Regions from separate parts of the Kitasatospora sp. NPDC057692 genome, predicted to be linked through region 1. Evidence: riboswitches for the same ligand, from Rfam matches in the RefSeq annotation. Region 1 holds a riboswitch; each other region holds the start of a gene.

Region 1 (3,944 bases):
GGGACGGCCGGCCTCTCCGGTTCCTTATGGGGCGGTTAATTCTTAATACCTTATTTCTTAAGCGGGTGAGGCGTGGGGCGAACGACGACTCCCGGGGCACCCGCTCGCCCGGTGTGCGGGCACCCGCTCCGGGTCCGGTACCCTTCTCCGTACGACGTTCCGCCGCACCGGCGGGGCGTGCGCGGTACGGGGCTATAGCTCAGACGGTTAGAGCGCTTCCCTGATAAGGAAGAGGCCACAGGTTCAAGTCCTGTTAGCCCCACACCACCGCGAAGGGCCCGGAGCGTTCCCGCTCCGGGCCCTTCGTCGTTCCCCGGCCCCGGCCGGCGCCGCTCAGGGGCGGGGCCAGTCGCGCAGTCCGGCGGTCAGCACGGTGATCATGCGGTCCTGGGTCTCCCCGAGGTCCTCGGCGAGCTGGAAGGCGCCGCCGGTCGACAGCGCGGCGAAGCCGTGGGCCAGCGAGCGGAAGGTGCGGGCGGCGTGGATCGCCTCGGAGCCCTCCAGCCCGTACCCGCGCAGCACCGCGACGATCACCCCGACCAGTCGGCCGGCCGCCGCGGCCAGGTCCTCGTCGGGCTGCGGCGCCTGCGGCAGGGCGGCGTAGCGGTGCGGGTGCTCGGTGGCGTACGCGTGGTACGCCCGCAGGACGGCGGCGACCGCGGCGTCCCCGCTGCGGCCGAGCGCGGCCTCGGCGAGCCGGTCGGCCAGCTCCTCGGTCACCCGGACGGCCACCAGCCGGCGCAGTTCGGTCAGGCCGCCGCTGACGTGCTTGTACAGCGAGGGGGTGGCGACCCCGGCGCGGGCGGCCACGGCGGCCAGGGTGAGGGCCTCCGGGCCCTGCTCGTCGATGAGGGCGAGGGCGTGGCCGACGACCTGCTCGGGGGTCAGTCCGACTCGGGGCACTGCGGGTCTCCTAGCTGAAGGGGGGGCGGGGCCGGCGGGGACGGTCAGGCCAGGTCGGCCAGGAAGGACAGCAGGGCATCGGCGGTGGCCCGCGGGTGGTCGGCCATCGGGTAGTGCCCGGCGCCCTCGATCATCACCTTGCGCGCGTTCAGCGCGGCGGCCTGCCGGTCGGCGACCAGCTCCGGCTTCCCGAAGTCGGGGTCCTTCGAGCCCATCACGACCAGCGCCGGGCAGCGCACGGCGGCGGTCCAGCCGGCGGGCGAGGAGTCGCCGCGCACGTAGCCGCGGGTGGCGGTCTTCCGGCCGGGGGCGCGCATCGCGGCGACCAGCCCGGCCACGTACTCCTCGTGGTCGGCCGGCTTGGGCCCCGGGTAGGCCGCCTTGCGGTGGTAGAGGCCCCAGAACGCGGGCGAGTGCACCAGCAGCGCGCCCATCGCGCCGACCACCAGGCGCTGCAGCGCGCCGGGAGGCACGTTCTCGACGAAGGCGTCCAGCAGGACGACGCCGGCCACCCGCTCGGGGGCGTCCCCGGCGGCCTTGACGACGCTGGCGCCGGTGTACGAGTTGCCCGCCAGCACGGCCCGGTCGATGCCCAGGTGGTCCAGCAGGGCGAGGACGTCGCCGGCGATCGCGGCGGGGGAGTAGTCGTCCCAGAGGATCGAGGACTCCCCGAAGCCGCGCAGGTCCATGGTGATCACCCGGCGGCCGGCCGCGGCCAGCAGCGGGCGCAGGTGCCGGTAGGCGGCCCGGCTGTCGAGCATCCCGGGGAGCAGTACGACGGGGGCGCCCTCGCCGTGGCCGGTGTCGTCGAAGGCGATCCGGCCGCCGGGCAGGTCGAGGTGGCGGGTGGCGGGAGCGGTGGTGCCGTTCATGGGGAGCCTCCTGGGCCGGCGGGATCGTCGGCGAGTGCCGATAGCCATAAAGCTAAGGCTAATAGCCTTAGCCGTCAAGCCGTCGGTGTCGCCCCCGCCGGGGCTGCTCCCGTCCGGGTCCGGTCAGACCCCCTCCACCTTGAACGGGTCGTGCTCGGTCAGCAGCTTGTCGAGCCGCGCCTGGTCGACCCGGGTCACCAGCTCGGAGGTCTCCTGCCGGTCCCGGACCACCTTGGCGAGGGTGAAGGTCGAGGTGATCGTGTAGAGCAGGCCGAGGGCGAGGAACGCCCGGGTCCACGGCTCCACCGGGAGGAAGGCGATCCCGGCGCCGACGGCGGTGCCGGAGAGGGCGAAGGACAGCACGGCCTGGAGGTGGTACGCGGCCGTGGTGCGGGACTGCATCGGTGCGCTCATGGGCGCCAGGATGGCCGCGCCCGGCCCGGTCGCACATGAGTAGGCGTACTCAAGTGAGGGCCCGTTCGTTGACGTCCCGACACGTTCGGTAGTGTCAGATGTCATCAAACGCCCCAAAACGCCCATCGGGCCGCGTGGTGCCCGATCCGTATCCCGTCGTCACCAACGGATGGCTTGGAATCGGGGGGCTCTCGGATTAACGTTTGATAACGCAGCGCGGTCCGCAACGCCGTACCCAGACGGCACCGTGCGCCGTCGCCTAATCCCGCCGGCCGGCCTCCGGGCAGGCCAGGGAGCCGGGGAACCACGTTCCTTGGGGTGAATCGGCCAGGCCCTGGCCAGTCCAGGCCCAGCCGTAGGAGACCTTCCTGCTCCGAACCCGTCAGCTAACCCGGTAGGCGCGAAGGAAGGAAAGGAGCGCGCCTCCGTGGCGTCGACGCACACTCCGGCACACCCGTCCGGTTCCTCGGCCGGCACCCAGCTGCTCGATCACCCGGGCCCCTTCGCCGGGCACGGCCCGTTCGGCGGCCCCGCCGACGAGACCGCCCCGCCGGCGGCGGAGACCAGCCGGCACCGGATGCCCCGTCAGGGCCGCGGCACCGCTCCGCTGCTCGGCGTCACCGCCGTCGCCGCCACCCTGGGCGCCACCGGCTTCGCCTCCGCCACCCCGGCCGCCGCGCCGGCCGTCGAGGCACCCGACGAGCTGCCGGTCGCGCTCTCCGCCGACCCCGGCCTCGCCCTCGCCGCCCGCATCCAGCAGCAGGCGGACAGCCAGCGCACCGCGGCCGAGGAGACCGCCCGCGTCCAGGCCGCCCAGGAGGCCGAGGCCAAGCGGGCCGCCCAGATCGCCCAGCAGGAGCAGGCCAAGCGCGCCGCCGAGGAGGCCGAGAAGGCCAAGCTCGCCGAGATCAAGCTGCCGGTGAAGGACTACCGGCTCTCCGCCCACTACGGCCAGAGCGCCCGCTACTGGGCCCACCTGCACACCGGCCTCGACTTCGCCGCGGACCAGGGCGAGCCCGTCTACGCGGTCGGCCAGGGCACCATCACCTCGGCCGGCTGGGCCGGCGCCTACGGCTACCGGATCGTCGAGACCCTGCCCGACGGCACCGAGATCTGGTACTGCCACCTCTCCTCGATCATCAAGGGCTCCGGCAAGGTCGTCCCCGGCCAGCAGATCGGCAAGGTCGGCGCCACCGGCAACGTCACCGGCGCCCACCTGCACGTCGAGGTCCGCCCCGGCGGCGGCGCCCCCGTCGACCCGGAGAGCTGGTTCGAGCAGCGCGGCGTCACCCCCTGACGCTCCCCGCGGACCACGAGGGCCCCGGCCGCACGGCCGGGGCCCTCGCGCGTCGCTACGCCTCGTCCCCGGGCGTGTCCGGGTACTCGTCCGTGTGCTCGTCCCCGTACTCCTCCGCGTCCGCGTCCGGCTCCAGCGACGCCAGGTAGGCGTCGATCTCCGCCTGCCCCGGCTCCGGCGCCAGCTCCGGGAACCCGTCCACCAGCAGCCGCGGCAGCCCCGGCACCGTCCACGCCCCGGCCAGCTCCAGCGCCACCTCGACCGCGGCCTCCTCGAACGCCCCGAAGTCCCCGGCCAGCTCGTCCGGCATCGGCCGGCCCAGCGCCGTCAGCTCCGCCAGGTTCCGGTAGCTGCGCCGCATCAGCCCCTGCTCCAGCAGCCGCCGCGCGCCGTCGGTGGCCATCCCGACGGCCAGCGGCCGGGCCCCGCCGTCCCAGCCCCCGTCGTCCACCGGGTCC
Region 2 (3,944 bases), on a different contig from region 1:
CGCCGTACATCGCCGTGGACTCGAAGCCGACCCAGGAGCAGAACGCGAAGAACAGCCCCAGCCCGGCGCCGCCCGTCCCCGTCCCCGCCACACCGCGGAAGGCGTTCAGCGGATCGAGCGACCGCGCGGCGATCCCGTCCGGCCCGCCGCCGGTGAACAGCACCGCCAGCGCGACCGCGCCCAGCACGGCGACCTCCAGCACCAGCGCCACCCCGAGCACCCGCGCGGTCAGGTGCAGGTCGAACCAGGCCATCACCGCGATCACCAGCAGCCCGAGCGCCGCGTACCAGCCCCAGGGCACCTCCACCCCCAGCTGCGCCGCGACCAGTCCGCGCAGCGCGTACGCGAAGAAGCCGATCACCGCCGCCTCGAAGACGATGTAGGCGAGCAGGGCCAGCAGTCCCGACGCCATCCCGGGCACCCGGCCCAGCCCGTGCGAGATGTAGCCGTAGAACGCCCCGGCCGCGGTGAGGTGACGGGCCATCGCCACGTAGCCGACCGAGAAGACGGTGAGCACCAGGGTCGCGAAGACGTACGCGGCGGGCGCCCCGGCGCCGTTGCCCTGACCGATGACGATCGGGAGGTTGCCGGTCATCGCGGTGATCGGCGCCGCCGTGGCGACCGCCATGAACACCACGCCCGCCAGCCCGACCGAGTCCGCCTTCAGCCGGTGCACCCCCGCCCCCGGACTCGCCGCGCCCTCGACCGCGTCCCCGCGCTGGATGGCCATCCGGCCCCCTTCACCCGCCGTGGCTGTGCCGCCCGCCGGTCCGGTCGGGCGCTGACTGCCCGACAGCATCGGGGGCGCGGCGAAGGGGCCGCAACGAGGGGTGATCCGGCGTCAGCACCTCGGGGTTGACGCCGCGTTCGAGCGGGACCCGCCCCGTTCGAGGGCGCACGGCGAACGGCGCGCGGTGACCGGCGCACGGCGAACGACGCGCAGTGACGGCGACCGGCGAACGACGGCAGCCGGCCCGGCTCGCGAGGGAGGTCTCGCGAGCCGGGCCGGCCGGACGGGCGTGTCCCGCGCCCGTCGATCCACTGGAGGTACGGCGATCACCCGGTCGAGCGGTCACCCGACATGACCATTCCGGGGGAGTCGTTTCGCCCCGCACCCAGCGGTGGTGGAGAGGATCCGACCGGAGGGTCAGATCGCGACGCCGTGCGCCCGCAGGTAGGCGATCGGGTCGATGTCCGAGCCGTACTCCGAGCCGGTGCGGACCTCGAAGTGCAGGTGCGGGCCGGTCACGTTGCCGGTGGCACCGGAGAGGCCGATCTGCTGGCCGGCGGTGACGGCCTGGCCGACCTTCACGCCGATCGAGGACAGGTGCGCGTACTGGGCGTACTTGCCGTCGGCGAGCTTGATCTCGACCTCGTTGCCGTAGGCGCCGCCGTTGCCGGCCTTCACCACGGTGCCGTTCGCGATGGCGCGCAGCGGGGTGCCGGTGGCCGCGACGAAGTCGGCGCCGGTGTGGTGGCCGGAGGCCCACATCGAGCCGGCCACGCCGTACGCGGTGCCGAGCTTCGGGTTGGCCAGCGGGGCGACGTAGCCGGAGGTGGCGGCGACGACCGGGGTCGCGGTCACCGGGGCGACGACGGGCTGGACGGCGGGCTTGACGGCCGGAGCGGCCGGCTTGGTCGCCGGGGCGGCCGGCTTCGCGGCCGGAGCGGCCGGCTTCGCGGCGGGGGCGGCCGACTTGGTAGCCGGGGCGGCGGGCTTCGCGGCGGGCGCGGCCGGCTTGGTCGCCGGGGCGGCCGGGGCGGCCTTGGTGCCGAGCGCGAGCTGCTGACCCGGGAAGATCAGGTTCGGGTTGGCGCCGACGACCGAGCGGTTGTGCTCGTACAGCGCCTGCCAGCCACCCTCGACGCTCTTCGCGGCGGCGATCTTCGACAGGGTGTCCCCGCCGACGACCTTGTAGCTCTCCTCGGCCGGAGCGGCCGGAGCGGCCGGAGCGGCGGCCGGGGCGGCCTGGGCAGCCGGGGCGGCGGCCGGAGCGGCGGCCTTCGCGGCGGGGACCTCGTGGGCCTGGGCGGTGACGGTGGTCACCAGCGGGAGGGCGAAGGCGGCACCGGTGACAGCGGTGGCGATGCCGATGCGGGCGGCGCGGGGCAGGGCGATACGACGAGCCTGTGCGGGCATGGAAATGTCCTCTCCGACGCCTGCGAGGTGAGCTGTCGGGTTCGGGCTGGAGTTGCCCGGCCGCTCACAATGGCGGCTTCACCCCAAGCCGGACCGCAAGAAGAAATGGGTCCGGCGACTTACCTGTGGGTCCCCCGCTCCTGCCGTACAGAGTTCGTTGCGTACCACCGGGCAGCGGCAGGACTAGGCGTTCCACCCGGTGGCCACCCGGGCTGACGCCGGGCGGTCGCTGAACTAAAACCCATCCGTTCGGGTGAAGCAATGTCGATCTCCGCACCCCGGGACCAAAGTCCGCAATGCCGTGACGCTCCGCAGGAAAGGCATGCACAGTACGTGCACAATCCATTGACGGTGCGCACGTGATCCGCAACCCTGCGCCGATGTCGGAATCAGTACGCACACGATCACTCACGGAGCGGGCATCCTCCGACACACCCCCGGTGACCCTTGTCACGTGGGCCCCACCGGGCTCACCATGGGCCGTGGCCACCTCCGAGGCCGGCACCCTGCGGTTGGGCACCGCGCAGGGTCGCTGGGTACTTCTGGCGACGGTGCTCGGCTCCAGCATGGCGATGCTCGACGGAACCGTCGTCAACGTCGCGCTGCCCCGGATCGGCGCCGACCTCGGCGCCCAACTCGACGCCCTGCAATGGACGCTCAACGCCTATCTGCTCACCCTGGCGGGCCTGATCCTGCTCGGCGGCGCGCTCGGCGACCGGTACGGCCGGCGCCGGGTCTTCCTGCTCGGCGTGGTCTGGTTCGCCGCCGCCTCCGCGGCCTGCGCCGCCGCGCCCACCATCGAGGTGCTGATCATCGCGCGCGCCGTGCAGGGCATCGGCGGCGCGCTGCTCACCCCCGGCTCGCTGGCGATGCTCCAGGCGGTCTTCCACCCGGACGACCGCTCGGCGGCCGTCGGCCTCTGGTCGGGGTTCGGCGGCGTCTCGGCGGCGGTCGGCCCGCTGCTCGGCGGCTGGCTGGTGGACGGGCCCGGCTGGCGCTGGATCTTCCTGCTGAACCTGCCGCTGGCGGCGCTGGTGGTGGCGGTGTCCGCCCGGCACGTGCCGGAGAGCCGGGACGAGTCCGCGACCGGCCGCTTCGACGTGCTGGGCGCGGCGCTGGCCGCCCTGGCGCTGGGCGCCGTCACCTACGCGCTGACCGCCGCCGGGAAGGGCGTGTCCGCCGAGGTCTGGGTCAGCGGGATCGCGGGCCTGCTGCTCGGCGCCGCCTTCGTCGTGGTCGAGCGCCGCACCCCGGAGCCGATGCTGCCGCTCGGCCTCTTCTCCTCCCGGCTGTTCACCGCCGTGAACCTGGTCACCCTCGCCGTCTACGCGGCCTTCAGCGGCGTCTTCTTCCTGCTGGTCGTCCAGCTGCAGATCGTGTCCGGCTTCTCCCCGCTGGTCTCCGGGCTGGCCCTGGTGCCGATCACCGTGATCATGCTGGTGCTGTCCGCCCGGGCCGGCCGGCTGGGCAAGCGGATCGGCCCCCGGCTGCCGCTCACCGTCGGTCCGATGCTCTGCGCGGCGGGCGTGCTGCTGATGCTGCGGATCGGCCCCGGCGCCTCGTACTGGACGGACGTGCTGCCCGCGGTCGCGGTGATGGGCTTCGGCATGGTGCTGCTGGTCGCGCCGCTGACCGCCACCGTGCTGGCGGCGGTGGACGTGCGGCACGCGGGCATCGCCAGCGGGGTCAACAACGCGGCGGCCCGGGCGGCCGGCCTGCTGGCGGTCGCCGCGCTGCCCGCGCTGGCCGGTCTGAGCGGGGACGCCTACCGGGTGCCGGACGCGGTCGACTCCGCCTTCCGCAC
Region 3 (3,944 bases), on a different contig from region 1:
CACGCGGCGGCCGGGGCGCTGCTCGACAAGGGCTGCACGGCGATCGTCTGCGGCAGCGACATGATGGCGCTCGGCGCGATCCGGGCGGTCCGGCAGCGGGGCCTGTCGGTGCCGCAGGACGTCTCGGTGGTCGGCTTCGACGACTCGCCGCTGATGGCTTTCACCGAGCCGCCGCTGACCACCGTCCGCCAGCCGGTGGAGGCGATGGCCACCGCGGCGGTCGACGCGCTGCTGGAGGAGGTCGGCGGGAACGCCGTGCAGCGCGGGGAGTTCATGTTCCAGCCGGAGCTGGTGATGCGGGGTTCGACCGGCGCCCGCGCGCGCTGAGCGGAACGCCGGAGCGGCCCGGGAGCGGTGTGGTCCCGGGCCGCTCCGGCGTTTCCGCGCTCAGCCCTCCTGGGCGGTCGGGCGGTCCTGGGAGACCCGGTGGCCGTCGGCGGCGTCGCCGGTGCGGCTCTCGGTGCGTCGGCCCCGCTCCAGGTAGTCGCGGAGGATCAGTTCGACGGCGTCCTGCGGGCTCTTGGTGCCGGACAGCATCATCACGTCGATCGCGAGGTTGGCGTCGAGCGAGACGGTGACCTGGGCCATGGTGACTCCTTCTCGGGTGCAGGGCAGCAGCATGCCCGCTGCGGTCCCGGTTTGGCCATGGCCCTCCGGGCACGCCGCAGCCCCCGGGGAGGAGCGACCGGACTCTCCCCGGGGGCTGCGGTGTGACGGGATCAGACCCGGCCGGCGAAGTCCGGGGCCCAGTTGGCGATCGTCTGGAGGCGCACGCCCGAGCTCGGGTTGGCGGCCTCGACGTACTTGCCGTCGCCGATGTAGAGGGCGACGTGGTAGACGCCGGAGTCCTTGCCGTTGTTGGACCAGAACAGCAGGTCGCCCGCCTTGAGGGCGTCCAGCGAGACGTGGGTGGACGCGGCGGCCTGGTCGGCGGCGACGCGCGGGACGGAGACGCCCGCGGCGCGCAGCGCGGCCTGGGTCAGGCCGGAGCAGTCCCAGCCGCCGTTGCCGGTGCCGCCGTAGACGTAGGCCTGGCCGACCTTCGACTGGGCGAAGGCGACGGCGGCGGCCATGCTGCCGGTGGCGGTCGGGGCCGGGGTCTCGGCCTGCGCGGCGGGCTTGCTCGCCGGCTTGGCGGCCGGGGCCTGGGACTGGGCCGGGGCGGCCGGGGCCTGGGTCCCGCCCTGCGCGCCGCCCTGGGCGCGGTTGAACCAGTCGAAGCCCTGGCGCTCACCGAGGGTCAGGTGCTGGCCCGGGTAGATGGTGTGCGGGCCGTCGGTCAGGGTGGCGCGGTTGAGCTCGTACAGGCGCTGCCAGCCGCCCTGGACCTGGTGCTCGTCGGCGATGCTGGACAGCCAGTCGCCGGCGGCCACGGTGTAGTCCTGGGTGGCCTGCTGGCCGGCCTGCTGGCGCCACTGCCCGCCGTCCTGGCGCTGCTGCGGGGCGGCGGCGGTGCCGGAGGCGGCCGGGGCGGGGGTCTGCGGCTCGGTGGCGGGCTTGGCGGCCGGGGCCGGGGTCTGCGGCTTGGCGGCGGGCTTGGCGGCCGGGGTCTGGGCCGGGGCCGGGGTCTGCGCGGCCGGCTTGGCGGCGGAGGTGTCCACCGCGGCCGGGGTGCCGCCCTTGGTCAGACCGGCCTGGACCGAGCAGACCGGCCAGGCGCCGGGGCCCTGGACGGCCAGGACCTTCTCGGCGGTCGCGATCTGCTGGTCCTTGGTGGCGAGGTCGGCACGCGCGGCGTACGCGGTGCCGCCGAACGCGGACCAGGTGGAGTTGGTGAACTGGAGCCCGCCGTAGAAGCCGTTGCCGGTGTTGATGCTCCAGTTGCCGCCGCTCTCGCACTGGGCGACCTTGTCCCAGGTGGCGACGGAGGCGGCGGAGGCGGTGCCGGTGGTCAGGCAGGGGATGGTGAGACCGATGCCCGCGACGCCGAGGGTGGCGATCGCGCGACGGGTACGGCCGGACAGTCGGGTGCCGTTGGTGGGCAGCATGAAGACGCGGTCCTCTCCCACGCCTGCGAGGTGAGCTGTCGGATTCGGGCTGGAGTTGCCCGGCCGCGCTGTGGACGCGGCTTCACCCCTAGCCCGGGGCCGGTCCGTGGACCGGTCCTGGGCGAACTACCTGTGGTTCCCCCGCTCCTGCCGTGGTGCATTGCGCTGCCAGCGCGCCCGACGGCAGGACTCGGCGTCGCGGACGTGCTGGGTTCGTGTGGCCACGAACGGGGAGCACGTTAAGCAGAGGCGCGTTCAAACCGCAAACATGTGTGACGCTCGTCACGGTTTGCGAAATGCGTGCTGAGTGGCTGTCCTTCATGATCAGAAATGACCGATTTCCCGCAACGCCGGTCGCCGTCAATGCAACTGCCTATGCTTCAGAGCGTCGGCAGGACGCCGGCGAGCCGCAGCCGTCTGGGGAGAGGGCTACGCACCGATGGGCATCGACGAGGAGCCGGACGCCTCCCGTCCGGCCGCCCGGCCGACCGGAGCACATCGCCGGGCAAAGCACCGCAGAGTGGACATCCCACCCGAACCGTCCCGAACTCACTTGACCCGCCGGGCACTCCTGCGCTGGCTGGCCGTCGGCACCGCCTTCGCGGCGATCAGCGGCGAGGAGATCCTGCGCCGCTCGCTGACCGGCGAGACCCGGCTGATCACCCCGGCCGCCGTGATCGGGACGACCCCGACCGAGGCCGTCGGCCCGATGGGGCCCGACGGCGGCCACGGCGGCGCCCCGCCGGAGGGCACCGGCGCCCCGGGCGGCGCCCCCGAGCAGCCCGCCCCCGCGCCCACCGTCGACCAGGGCGGCCGCCGCTGGTCCGACCGGGCCGGCTGGGGCGGCAGCCCGCCGGGGCCGCGCAGCGCCGTGCGGATCACCGACCGGGTCCTGCTCGACACCGACGCCGAGATCGGCTCCCTGCTGGTCGAGCCGGGCGGTGCGCTGACCTTCGCCGCCGACCGCACCCTCACCCTCGCCGCCGCCGGCAACGTCGAGATCCGCGGCGCCCTCGCGCTCGCCCCCGACGGCGGCCACGTCCACACCCTGCGCTTCCCGGGCGTCGACGAGAAGCGCTTCCAGGGCGACGGCATGAAGGTGGTCGACACCGACGTCGGCCTCTGGGTCACCGGCGCCGGCCACCTGCGGCTGGACGGCGCGGCCAAGACCGCCTGGGTCCGTGCCGAGCGCGAGCTCAAGGCCGGCGACACCGTCGTCAACCTGGCCGCCCCGCCCGCCGGCTGGCTGCCCGGCGACGAACTCGCCGTCACCCCGACCGGCCCGCCGGACCAGGAGGGCTTCGCCGCCCGCTACGACCTCGTCACCATCCGGTCCGTCAGCGGAGCCGCCGTCACCCTGGAGGCCCCGCTGCGCCACGCCCACCCCCGGGTCGCCGCCGGAGGGGGCGTCACCGTCGGCGCCGAGGTGCTCAACCTGACCCGCAGCGTCCGGGTCGAGGGCAGCGCCAAGGGCCGCACCCACGTCCACCTCACCAGCTCCCGGCGCGCCGACGTCCGGCACACCGCGCTGCGCTGGGTCGGCCCGCGCGCCGACACCAAGGAGACCTGGAAGGGCCCGGACGGCGCCGCCCCGGTCACCGAGCCGGTGCTCGGCCGCTACGGGCTGCACTTCCACCGGCTCGGCGACGCCGCCCGCGGCACCGTCGTCGAGGGGGTCGTGGTCCGTGACGCCGGCAGCCACGCGTACGTTCCCCACGCCAGCCACGGCATCACCTTCCGCAGCTGCATCAGCCACGAGACGTGGGAGGACGCCTACTGGTGGGACGGGCCGCTGGACACCCGCACCCCCCAGCAGCCCTCCGACGACATCGTCTACGAGTCCTGCGTCGCCTCCCGCACCCTGCTCGAACCCAATCCCCGCGCCTACCGGCTGACCGGCTTCAACCTCGGCGCCGGCACCGGCGGCAAGGCGCTGGACTGCGTGGCGGTCGGCGT
Region 4 (3,944 bases), on a different contig from region 1:
TCTCCAAGAACCCGGCGCACCACAGCGAGCAGGCCCACCGCACCGGACGGGTCGGCATTCCGGGCGAGCGCCAGGCCGACCTCATGACCCATCTGCTGAACATCGACCCGCCGGACCACACCCGGCTGCGCCGCCTGGTGTCCAAGGCGTTCACCCCGCGCCGGGTGGCGGCCTTCGAGCCGCGGGTGCAGCAGCTGACCGACCGGCTGATCGACGGCTTCGCGGCACGCGGCTCCGCCGACCTCATCCACGAGTTCGCCTTCCCGCTCCCCATCTACGCGATCTGCGACCTGCTCGGGGTGCCGCCCGAGGACCAGGACGACCTGCGGGACTGGGCGGGCGCGATGATCCGCCACCACGGCGGGCAGCGCGGCGGCGTGGGCCGCGCGGTGAAGAAGATCCGCGCCTACCTGCTGGAGCTGATCCACCGCAAGCGGGCGGACCTCGGCGACGACCTGATCTCGGGGCTGATCCGGGCCGGTGACCACGGCGAGCACCTGACCGAGAACGAGGCGGCGGCGATGGCCTTCATCCTGCTGTTCGCCGGCTTCGAGACCACCATCAACCTGATCGGCAACGGGTGTCTCGCCCTGTTCCGGAACCCGGGGCAGCGCCACCTGCTCCAGGAGTCCGTCGGGCGCGGCGAGAGCGCGCTGCTGGAGACCGGCATCGAGGAACTCCTGCGCTACGACGGGCCGGTGGAGCTGGCCACCTGGCGGTTCGCGACCAGCCCGCTGACCATCGGCGGGGTGGAGATCCCGGTCGGCGACCCGGTGCTGGTGGTGCTCGCGGCGGCGGACCGGGACCCGGCGCGGTTCTCCGACGAGAACACCCTGGACCTGGCCCGGGCGGACAATCCGCACCTGGGGTTCGGGCACGGCATCCACTACTGCATCGGCGCGCCGCTGGCGCGGCTGGAGGGGCGGGCCGCGCTGGCCACCCTGCTGACCCGGCTGCCGGACCTGCGGCTCGCCGCCGACCCCGGGGACCTGCGCTGGCGCGGTGGTCTGATCATGCGGGGACTCCGTGAACTTCCGGTGGAATTCACACCGGAGAAAAGGCCCGTCGAGGAGGCTCCGAGCATCCCTTCCGAGGGCTGACGGACCGGCACAACACGCTGACGGGCGCTCTCCGTTGCCCGCCCGACCGGGGTCTGAACCACCCTCAATCCGGACATACCTCCTCGGTTGGTAGGCAATCCATCACATGACGTGATGTCCATGTGATATCGGCGATATGAGCTTGTGATTGCTCTGAAGATCTGTCTAGTCTCCGTGGAGTTCGCAGCTGCGAGCCCCGTCCGCGGAACGCCGAGTCCTGCCCGCCGCGACACGGGACACCGACCAGAACCCTGGGCAGGGGCGGGGGACCCAGGTTTTGCGCCGTCTCCCACGGCTAGGGGTGAAGCCGCCTCCGCGCGGCCGGGCCACCTCCCGGTCCGAACCCGACAGCTCACCTCGCAGGCGTGCGGAGAGGGACCCCTTCATGCTGTTCGTTGGAACCGGTCGTCACCGTCGCCGTACCCAGGCCGAGAAGGCCATCGCCGTCGCCGGTGTCGCAGGCGTCGGACTGGCGATGCCGATCCTGAGCGCCACCGGCGCCTCCGCCGCCCCGGTCTCCACCTGGGACGCGGTCGCCCAGTGCGAGAGCGGCGGCAACTGGAGCATCAACACCGGCAACGGCTTCTACGGCGGCCTCCAGTTCACCTCCAGCACCTGGAAGGCGTACGGCGGCACCGCCTACGCGGCGCAGGCCAACCAGGCCTCGAAGGCCCAGCAGATCTCGGTCGCCGAGAAGGTCCTCGCCTCGCAGGGCCCGGGCGCCTGGCCGGTCTGCTCCAAGAAGGCGGGCCTGAGCAAGGGCGGCGCCCCGGCGGCGGTCGACACCTCGGCGGACGCCAAGCCGGCCGCCCCGAAGCCGCAGGCCCAGCCCCAGCAGCAGACCCCGAAGCCCGCCGCCCCGAAGCCGGCCGCCGCCGCGCCGCAGGCCCAGCCGCAGCAGCAGGCCGCCAAGCCGCAGGCCCGGCAGTACGCGCCGCAGAGCGCCCAGCAGGCTCCGCAGGCGCAGCAGCAGGTCCAGCAGCAGTCCCCGCAGTCCCCGGCCTTCTCCGGCAAGGCCGGCTGGGACGCCGACGCCAAGGTCTTCTGGTACCAGAACAACGGCGCCTGGTACTGGACCAGCCACCAGGGCGTCTACCAGCAGTACGCCGGCCAGCAGGCCGCCCAGGCCGCCCCCGCCGCGCAGCAGCAGCCGGCCGGCCACGGCTACACCGTCCGCTCCGGCGACACCCTCGCCGGGATCGCCACCGCCCAGGGCGTCTCCGGCGGCTGGCAGGCGCTGTACGACGGCAACCGCGGCACCGTCGGCGCCGACCCGAACCTGATCGTCCCGGGCCAGGTCCTGGCCCTCGGCTGACGACCGGTCCGACCGCACGGACGAAGGGGGGCCGATCGGTCCCCCTTCGTCCGCATCCGGACCTCTCCGGTCGGGCAACCAGGTGAACTACCGGTGGGTAGAGCGGCCACACGCTGAGACGGAACCGAGGCCGACGTGGCCCGGACAGCCCGTGCGGTTAGGCTCTGGTCGTAACGACTCCGCAATCGTCCGGCCGACTGCACCCCACCGTCAGCCGAACCTGCTTCCGCTAGGAGATGCCTCGTGCCGTCCATCGATGTCGTCGTCGCCCGTGAGATTCTCGACTCGCGCGGCAACCCCACGGTCGAGGTCGAGGTCGGCCTCGACGACGGCAGCACCGGCCGTGCCGCCGTCCCGTCGGGTGCCTCCACCGGTGCCTTCGAGGCGCTGGAACTCCGCGACGGTGACAAGAACCGCTACTTCGGCAAGGGCGTGGAGAAGGCCGTTCTCGCCGTCATCGAGCAGATCGGCCCCGAGCTGGTCGGCTACGACGCCACCGAGCAGCGCCTGATCGACCAGGCCATGCTGGACCTGGACGCCACCCCGGACAAGTCCTCGCTCGGCGCCAACGCCATCCTGGGCGTCTCGCTGGCCGTCGCGCACGCCGCCTCCGAGGCCAGCGACCTGCCGCTGTTCCGCTACCTGGGCGGCCCGAACGCGCACGTCCTGCCGGTCCCGATGATGAACATCCTCAACGGCGGCTCGCACGCGGACTCCAACGTCGACATCCAGGAGTTCATGATCGCCCCGATCGGCGCGGAGTCCTTCTCCGAGGCCGTCCGCTGGGGCGTCGAGGTCTACCACACCCTCAAGGGCGTGCTGAAGGAGCGCGGTCTGTCGACCGGCCTGGGCGACGAGGGCGGCTTCGCCCCGAACCTGGACTCCAACCGCGAGGCCCTGGACCTCATCGTCGAGGCCATCCAGAAGGCCGGCTACGTGCCGGGCAAGGACGTCGCGCTCGCCCTGGACGTCGCCTCCTCCGAGTTCTACGAGGACGGCGCCTACCAGTTCGAGGGCAAGGCGCTCACCTCCGCCGAGCTCATCGAGTACTACGCCGGCCTGGTCGCCGCCTACCCGCTGGTCTCCATCGAGGACCCGCTGGACGAGTCGGACTGGGACGGTTGGAAGGCCATGACCGAGAAGCTGGGCGACAAGGTCCAGCTGGTCGGCGACGACCTGTTCGTCACCAACCCGGCCCGCCTGGCCCGCGGCATCGAGACCGGCACCGCCAACGCGCTGCTGGTGAAGGTCAACCAGATCGGCTCGCTGACCGAGACCCTGGACGCCGTCGAGCTGGCCCAGCGCAACGGCTACCGCTGCATGATGTCGCACCGCTCCGGCGAGACCGAGGACGTCACCATCGCCGACCTGGCCGTCGCCACCAACTGCGGCCAGATCAAGACCGGCGCCCCGGCCCGCTCCGAGCGCGTCGCCAAGTACAACCAGCTGCTGCGCATCGAGGAGATCCTCGACGACGCCGCCGAGTACGCCGGCCGCGGCGCCTTCCCGCGGTTCAAGCACGAGGGCTG

What was found. A riboswitch is a leader RNA that binds a small molecule or an ion and turns the genes downstream of it on or off. The one in region 1 is predicted to bind cyclic di-AMP.
Region 2: another riboswitch for cyclic di-AMP. It lies ahead of ACFVFS_RS16995 (peptidoglycan DD-metalloendopeptidase family protein); the one in region 1 lies ahead of ACFVFS_RS34805 (M23 family metallopeptidase).
Region 3: another riboswitch for cyclic di-AMP. It lies ahead of ACFVFS_RS11135 (transglycosylase family protein); the one in region 1 lies ahead of ACFVFS_RS34805 (M23 family metallopeptidase).
Region 4: another riboswitch for cyclic di-AMP. It lies ahead of ACFVFS_RS18140 (transglycosylase family protein); the one in region 1 lies ahead of ACFVFS_RS34805 (M23 family metallopeptidase).

Annotation. Positions count from the first base shown of each region.
Region 1 is NZ_JBHVIV010000094.1:23,755-27,698, reverse strand. Features, by position in the region: tRNA gene ACFVFS_RS34825 (tRNA-Ile) at 189-262, shown strand; gene ACFVFS_RS34820 (TetR/AcrR family transcriptional regulator) at 334-903, opposite strand; gene ACFVFS_RS34815 (alpha/beta fold hydrolase) at 948-1,775, opposite strand; gene ACFVFS_RS34810 (YiaA/YiaB family inner membrane protein) at 1,899-2,189, opposite strand; cyclic di-AMP (ydaO/yuaA leader) riboswitch at 2,436-2,604, shown strand; gene ACFVFS_RS34805 (M23 family metallopeptidase) at 2,617-3,486, shown strand; gene ACFVFS_RS34800 (hypothetical protein) at 3,542-3,944, opposite strand, start outside.
Region 2 is NZ_JBHVIV010000026.1:67,756-71,699, forward strand. Features, by position in the region: gene ACFVFS_RS16990 (APC family permease) at 1-730, opposite strand, end outside; gene ACFVFS_RS16995 (peptidoglycan DD-metalloendopeptidase family protein) at 1,148-2,140, opposite strand; cyclic di-AMP (ydaO/yuaA leader) riboswitch at 2,143-2,310, opposite strand; gene ACFVFS_RS17000 (MFS transporter) at 2,521-3,944, shown strand, end outside.
Region 3 is NZ_JBHVIV010000013.1:127,539-131,482, forward strand. Features, by position in the region: gene ACFVFS_RS11125 (LacI family DNA-binding transcriptional regulator) at 1-327, shown strand, start outside; gene ACFVFS_RS11130 (hypothetical protein) at 388-588, opposite strand; gene ACFVFS_RS11135 (transglycosylase family protein) at 720-2,009, opposite strand; cyclic di-AMP (ydaO/yuaA leader) riboswitch at 1,996-2,194, opposite strand; gene ACFVFS_RS11140 (hypothetical protein) at 2,542-3,944, shown strand, end outside.
Region 4 is NZ_JBHVIV010000028.1:76,522-80,465, reverse strand. Features, by position in the region: gene ACFVFS_RS18145 (cytochrome P450) at 1-1,100, shown strand, start outside; cyclic di-AMP (ydaO/yuaA leader) riboswitch at 1,332-1,480, shown strand; gene ACFVFS_RS18140 (transglycosylase family protein) at 1,486-2,415, shown strand; gene eno (phosphopyruvate hydratase) at 2,659-3,944, shown strand, end outside.